Regions from separate parts of the Streptomyces sp. NPDC085866 genome, predicted to be linked through region 2. Evidence: riboswitches for the same ligand, from Rfam matches in the RefSeq annotation. Region 2 holds a riboswitch; each other region holds the start of a gene.

Region 1 (2,257 bases), on a different contig from region 2:
TCAGCTCGCAGGCCGGATGTGGGATGAACTGCCCCTTCTGCGCCACAGGGCAGGCGGGGCTCGACCGGAATCTGTCGACCGCCGAGATCGTCCACCAGATCGTGGACGGCATGAGGGCCCTGCGGGACGGGGAAGTGCCCGGTGGGCCTGCGCGGCTTTCCAACATCGTCTTCATGGGCATGGGCGAGCCGCTCGCGAACTACAATCGGGTCGTGGGGGCCATCCGTGCGCTCACCGATCCCGCGCCGGACGGACTCGGGCTCTCGCAGCGAGGGATCACGGTCTCGACGGTCGGGCTGGTGCCCGCCATCCACCGGTTCGCCGACGAGGGCTTCAAGTGCCGGCTCGCGATCTCCCTGCACGCCCCCGACGACGAGCTGCGCGACACCCTCGTCCCCGTGAACACGCGGTGGAAGGTGCGCGAGGTGCTGGACGCCGGGTTCGAGTACGTCGAGAAGTCCGGGCGCCGGCTGTCGATCGAGTACGCGCTCATCCGCGACATCAACGACCAGGCCTGGCGCGGTGACCGGCTCGGGCGGCTGCTCAGGGGCAAGCCCGTGCACGTCAACCTGATTCCGCTGAACCCGACGCCGGGGTCCAAGTGGACCGCCTCGCGGCCCGAGGACGAGAAGGCGTTCGTGGAGGCGATCGCCGCCCACGGTGTGCCGGTCACCGTCCGGGATACGCGCGGGCAGGAGATCGACGGGGCGTGTGGTCAGCTCGCGGCCACCGAGCGGTAATCTGGCTGCGTTCGATTAAGTCTCATCACATCTTCATATTCCGACAGGGGAGCGCCACAGCGCTGAGAGTGCGGCAAGCGGGCCGCAGACCCTCTGAACCTCGCCCAGGTCATTCTGGGTAGGAAGTTCGGTCACCACTCATGCTGTTGCGCCCTGCCCGGGTTCGTCCCCGGGCTGGGCCGCGTTCTTCCTGGCCAACCCCCAGGAGGACACTCACGTGCACACCAAGACCCTCGTGGCCGCGGCGGTCGGCCTCGGCCTGCTCACCTTGTCCGCGTGCGGATCGACGGATACCAAGGGCTCGGCGGACTCCAAGACCGTCACCCTCGTCAGCCACGACTCGTGGGCCGTCTCCAAGAACGTGCTCAAGGACTTCGAGAAGCAGTCCGGCTACAAGGTCCGGGTACTGCCCAACGGCGACGCCGGGCAGGCCGTCAACAAGGCGATCCTGACCAAGGACAACCCGCAGGGCGACGTCCTCTTCGGCGTCGACAACACCCTGTTGTCCCGGGCTCTCGACAACGGGCTGTTCCAGTCGTACGAGGCGAAGGGCCTCGACACGGTCGGTGCCGCCTACCAGCTCGACAAGGGCAAGCACCGAATCACGCCCGTCGACTACGGCGACATCTGCGTCAACTACGACAAGGCCTACTTCAGCGAGCACAAGCTGGCCCCGCCGCAGACGTTCGCCGACCTCGCCAAGCCCGCGTACAAGAACCTGCTCGTCACCGAGAACGCGGCCACCTCCTCGCCCGGCCTCGGCTTCCTGCTCGGCAGCGCCGCGCAGTACGGCGACAACGGTTGGCAGGGCTACTGGAAGAAGCTCAAGGCCAATGGCGTCAAGGTCGTCGACGGCTGGGAGCAGGCCTACCGCCAGGAGTTCTCCGGCTCGTCCGAGGGCAAGAAGGCGGGCGGCGACCGGCCGCTCGTGGTGTCGTACGCCTCCTCCCCGCCCGCCGAGGTGATCTACGCCAAGAAGCGGCCCAGCACCGCCCCGACCGGTGTGGCCACCGGCACCTGCTTCCGGCAGATCGAGTTCGCCGGGCTGCTGAGCAACGCGAAGAACACCAAGGGCGGCAAGGCGTTCATCGACTTCCTGCTGTCCAAGGAGTTCCAGCAGGACATGCCGCTGAACATGTTCGTGTACCCGGTGGTGCAGGGCGCCGCCGTGCCCGCCGACTTCACCAAGTACGGGCCGGCCGCCAAGAACCCCGAGACCATGGCTCCCGACAAGATCGCCGCCAACCGCGACCAGTGGGTCAAGTCGTGGACGTCGCTCGTACTGAAGTAGCCGAGGGGCGAACGCGCGGGAGCGCGGCGCGGCTGGGGCTCATGGCCCTGCCCGTCGCGTTCTTCGCCGTCTTCTTCGCCTGGCCCGTCGCCGCGATCGTCGCGCGCGGGCTGAAGGTGGACGGTGCCTGGCAGTTCGGGCGGATGGCGGACGTCGTCACCCAGCCGGACATCCGGCACGTGCTGTGGTTCACCACCTGGCAGGCGCTCGCCTCCACCGCGCTCAC
Region 2 (2,257 bases):
GGGGCGACGTCCGTGGTCAGCGGGCCGAGCGTATAGAACGGAGCCTCCTCGCAGATCTCCTGCTGGAGGTCGATGTTCTCCTTGATCTTGTGCATCGGGACGTGTCCCGGGCCCTCGATCATGGTCTGTACGTTGAAACGCTTGGCGATCCGGTTGAGTTCCCCGAGCGTCCGCAGCTCCGCGAACTGTGCCTCGTCGTTGGCGTCCGCGATCGAGCCCGGGCGAAGGCCGTCGCCGAGCGAGTACGTGACGTCGTAGGCGGCGAGGATCTCGCAGAGCTCCTCGAAGTTCTCGTACAGGAACGACTCCTTGTGGTGCGCGAGGCACCACGCGGCCATGATCGAGCCGCCGCGCGAGACGATGCCGGTCTTGCGGTTGGCGGTGAGCGGCACATACGGCAGGCGCACGCCCGCGTGGACGGTCATGTAGTCCACGCCCTGCTCGGCCTGCTCGATGACCGTGTCCTTGTAGATCTCCCAGGTCAGTTCCTCGGCCTTGCCGTCGACCTTCTCCAGCGCCTGGTAGAGCGGCACCGTGCCGATGGGGACGGGGGAGTTGCGCAGCACCCACTCGCGGGTGGTGTGGATGTTGCGGCCGGTCGAGAGGTCCATGACCGTGTCGGCGCCCCAGCGGGTCGCCCAGGTCATCTTCTCCACCTCCTCCTCGATGGAGGACGTGACCGCGGAGTTGCCGATGTTGGCGTTGACCTTCACCAGGAACCGCTTGCCGATGATCATCGGCTCGATCTCCGGGTGGTTGACGTTGGCCGGCAGCACCGCGCGGCCCGCCGCGATCTCCTCGCGAACCACCTCGGGATCAACGTTCTCGCGGAGTGCCACGAACTCCATCTCGGGCGTGATCTCGCCACGACGGGCGTACGCGAGCTGCGTGACCGCCGCGCCGTCACGGCCCCGGCGCGGCTGGCGAGGACGTCCGGGGAAGACCGCGTCCAGGTTGCGCAGCCCGCCGCGCGGTGAGGTGTGCTTGATCCCGTCGTCCTCGGGGCGGACGGGACGGCCGGCGTACTCCTCGGTGTCGCCACGGGCGATGATCCAGTTCTCCCGCAGCGGCGGCAACCCCCTGCGGACGTCGGTGTCGACGAGTGGATCGGTGTACGGGCCTGATGTGTCGTACAGCGTGACCGACTGCCCGTTGGTGAGGTGCACCTGGCGGACCGGCACACGCAGGTCGGGGCGGGTGCCCTCGACGTACGCCTTGTGCCAGCCGATGGACTTCCCGGCCTCCTGGGACTTCTCGTCCGGAACGGAGGCAGGCGTGCGTGCGTCCTTGTTGGTCATGAGACCTACTCCCTACGCCGGCATTACCCGGTAACAGGTTCGGCGGTCGACGCAGCGGTTTCCGTCTGCCGATGTTTCCCGTGAAACCACGTTCCACGTGAAACATCGCGAATACGGAGGTCAGCGCCCTCTCAGCCCGGTGCTCCGAGCTCCCGCGTGTGCAAAGGTGCCTCCACGCTAGCGTCAATTCGGGCGCGGTGAACAGGGGGCCCCTGGCGTTCTTGCGATGATCTGGCGGTGACCACCATGGAGCAGCACCCGTACCCGCCTTCCGAACCGCCGCGCGGAGGCGGGTCCGGACAGGGCGGCGAGCACGGGCATGACGGCCACGGACGCGGGCACCAGCACGGCCCGGGCACCGGCCACGGCCACGGCCACTCGCACGGGCACAGCCACAGCCACGGACCCGCCGCGCCCGTCTCGAAGCATCTGCGCAAGGTCATCGCGGCGATCCTGATCCCGTTCGCGGCCGCGGTCGTGGTCGGCCTGATGGTGCTCTGGCCCGGGGGAGCGCCGCCGCACGAGCGGACGGGCGTCGGCTTCGACCGCCAGACACAACAGGCCACGGTCACCAAGGTGGTCGAGGTGAGCTGCAAGTCGGTGAACGCGTCGGGGGGCACCTCGACCAGCGACACCTCCACCGCCGAGGGCAGCGCGGCGCAGCAACAGGCGAAAGGCACCTGCAGGAAGGCGACGATCCGCGTCGACACCGGCAACGACCAGGGCCGTACGTTCACCGAGATCGTGCAGCCGGACCAGTCACGGCAGTTGCACGAGGGCGAGAAGGTCGTGGTCGCCTACGAGCCCTCGGCACCGAAGGACCTGCAGTACTCCGTCACCGATGTGAACCGTAAGTTCCCGATGGCACTGCTCGCGGGGATCTTCGCACTCGCCGTCGTGGTGGTGGGCCGGATGCGCGGTCTCATGGCGCTGGTCGCGCTGGCCGTGAGCTTCCTGGT
Region 3 (2,257 bases), on a different contig from region 2:
TCGTACGGGACGGGCCCGGCCTCGGTGTCCAGCTCGTGGTCGCCGGGGCGCACGCCCAGCACCTCGCAGCCGAGCCGCAGTTCGACGCCGAGCGACTCGAAGTCGACGTCGAAGGCGGAGCCCTCGGCCTTGCCGAGCAGTACGGCCTTGGACAGTGGCGGCCGGTCGTACGGCTGGTGGGGCTCGGCGCCGATCAGCGTGACGGTGCCCGTGAAGCCCTGCTCGCGCAGGGCGACCGCGGTCTGCACCCCGGCCATGCCCGCGCCCGCGACGACCACGCGCCGCCCCTGTGACGTGCCCTGTTGCGGTGTCTGCTCACTCACCCGATCACCATAGACAACTGACAATCCGTCAGTCAGCGGGCGTGCTCGGTGAGCTGTTCCACAACGCTGGTCCCGGCGCCCGGCCGGGACTCCCACTCCCAGGTCTCCTCCAGCCGCACCCGCCCGTCCGGCAGCTCCACGACGGTGGACACGCAGTGCCCCGAGGAGGTGGTCCCGTCGTGCTTGAGCTGCACGTACCGGAAGTCCAGCCGGTCGCCCTGCCGAGTGCCGACCAAGTGGCCGCGCACGACGTCGCCGCCCGCGTACTCGGCCCAGATCTCGCCGTCCTTCTCGTGGTACGCGAACCGGGTGCGGGTACCCACCTGACCTGGGGCCTGGTCCGCCACCGGAGCGAGGACGAGACCGTCGAGGGATCTGTAGGGCGGGGCGCAGCCCCTCGTTTGAGGGTGGTGGTGGGAGACGGGCGGGCGGGCCATGGACCGGGGCTCCCTTACGAGTGACGAGCGCTGCGGGCTAGGGTGGCCACCGTACAAGCACTCGCGGGAGCCCGGACGCACCGGGCTGAGAGGGAGGCTGGCGGCCTCCGACCGTACGAACCTGATCCGGGTCATGCCGGCGAAGGGAGGGGCTGGACGCCCATGTCGTCACGTACGTCCGACGTCCTCGTCATCGGGGGCGGAATCATCGGCCTGGTCACGGCCTGGCGGGCCGCGCAGCGCGGGCTCGCCACGGCCGTGGTGGACCCCGAGCCCGGCGGCGGGGCCGCGCGGGTCGCGGCGGGGATGCTGGCCGCGGTCACCGAACTGCACTACGGCGAGGAGACACTGCTCGCCCTGAACCTGGAGTCCGCCCGCCGCTACCCGGACTTCGCGGCCGAGCTGACCCAGCTGACCGGCCACGACCTCGGCTACCGCCGCTGCGGCACGCTCGCCGTCGCGCTCGACGCCGACGACCGCGCCCACCTGCGCGAACTGCACGCGCTCCAGCAGCGTTCGGGCCTGGAGTCGGAGTGGCTGTCCGGGCGGGAGTGCCGGCGGCTGGAGCCGATGCTCGCGCCCGGGGTGCGCGGCGGGCTGCGGGTCGACGGCGACCACCAGATCGACCCGAGGCGGCTGGCCGCGGCCCTGGTGACCGCGTGCGAGCGGGCCGGGGTGGTCTTCCACCGGTCCTGGGCCGAGCGGCTCGACGTCGCACGGGGCCGGGCCACCGGAGTGACCACGGCGGACGGCACGGCGCTGGGCGCGGAGCAGGTCGTCCTCGCGGGCGGCAGCCTGAGCGGGCGTCTCGCGGGCGTCCCGGACGACGTACTGCCCCCCGTGCGGCCGGTGAAGGGACAGGTGCTGCGGCTGACCGTGCCGCGCCGGTACGCACCCTTCCTGAGCCGCACCGTGCGGGCGATGGTGCGCGGCAGCCATGTCTACCTGGTGCCCCGGGAGAACGGCGAGCTGGTCGTCGGCGCCACCAGCGAGGAGCTGGGCTGGGACACGGCCGTCACCGCCGGAGGCGTGTACGAGCTGCTGCGCGACGCCCATGAGCTGGTGCCGGGAATCACCGAACTGCCCCTCACCGAGACCCGGGCGGGGCTGCGCCCCGGCTCCCCGGACAACGCGCCGCTGCTCGGCCCGTCCGGGCTCGACGGGCTGCTGCTGGCCACCGGGCACTACCGCAACGGGGTGCTGCTCACGCCGGTCACCGGGGACGTGCTGGCCGAACTGCTGGTCGGCGGTGAACTGCCCGAGGAGGCCCGTCCGTTCACGCCGAAGCGCTTCGGCACCGTACTCATGGAGCAGCCCGCATGAACGTCTCCGTCACCATCTCCGTGAACGGGGAGCGTCACGAGGTCGCCCCGGGCACCGCGCTGGACGCCCTCGTGAAGACCCTCACCGTGGCGCCGTCCGGGGTGGCCGCCGCCGTCAACGAAACCGTCGTCCCGCGCACACAGTGGGCGACCACGGCCCTCGCCGAGGGCGACC

Evidence for each region. Region 2 has a riboswitch for thiamine pyrophosphate ahead of thiC (phosphomethylpyrimidine synthase ThiC). Riboswitches for the same ligand answer to the same signal wherever they lie in the genome.
Region 1: linked by a shared signal. The riboswitch ahead of ACIF83_RS34145 (thiamine ABC transporter substrate binding subunit) and the one ahead of thiC (phosphomethylpyrimidine synthase ThiC) in region 2 are both predicted to bind thiamine pyrophosphate.
Region 3: linked by a shared signal. The riboswitch ahead of thiO (glycine oxidase ThiO) and the one ahead of thiC (phosphomethylpyrimidine synthase ThiC) in region 2 are both predicted to bind thiamine pyrophosphate.

Annotation. Positions count from the first base shown of each region.
Region 1 is NZ_JBITSQ010000015.1:231,415-233,671, forward strand. It holds gene rlmN (23S rRNA (adenine(2503)-C(2))-methyltransferase RlmN) at 1-740, shown strand, start outside; TPP riboswitch at 776-883, shown strand; gene ACIF83_RS34145 (thiamine ABC transporter substrate binding subunit) at 958-2,031, shown strand; gene ACIF83_RS34150 (ABC transporter permease) at 2,073-2,257, shown strand, end outside.
Region 2 is NZ_JBITSQ010000011.1:152,577-154,833, reverse strand. It holds gene thiC (phosphomethylpyrimidine synthase ThiC) at 1-1,298, opposite strand, end outside; TPP riboswitch at 1,291-1,464, opposite strand; gene ACIF83_RS27870 (YibE/F family protein) at 1,536-2,257, shown strand, end outside.
Region 3 is NZ_JBITSQ010000008.1:46,872-49,128, reverse strand. It holds gene ACIF83_RS21025 (NAD(P)/FAD-dependent oxidoreductase) at 1-323, opposite strand, end outside; gene ACIF83_RS21020 (hypothetical protein) at 356-760, opposite strand; TPP riboswitch at 814-925, shown strand; gene thiO (glycine oxidase ThiO) at 923-2,083, shown strand; gene thiS (sulfur carrier protein ThiS) at 2,080-2,257, shown strand, end outside.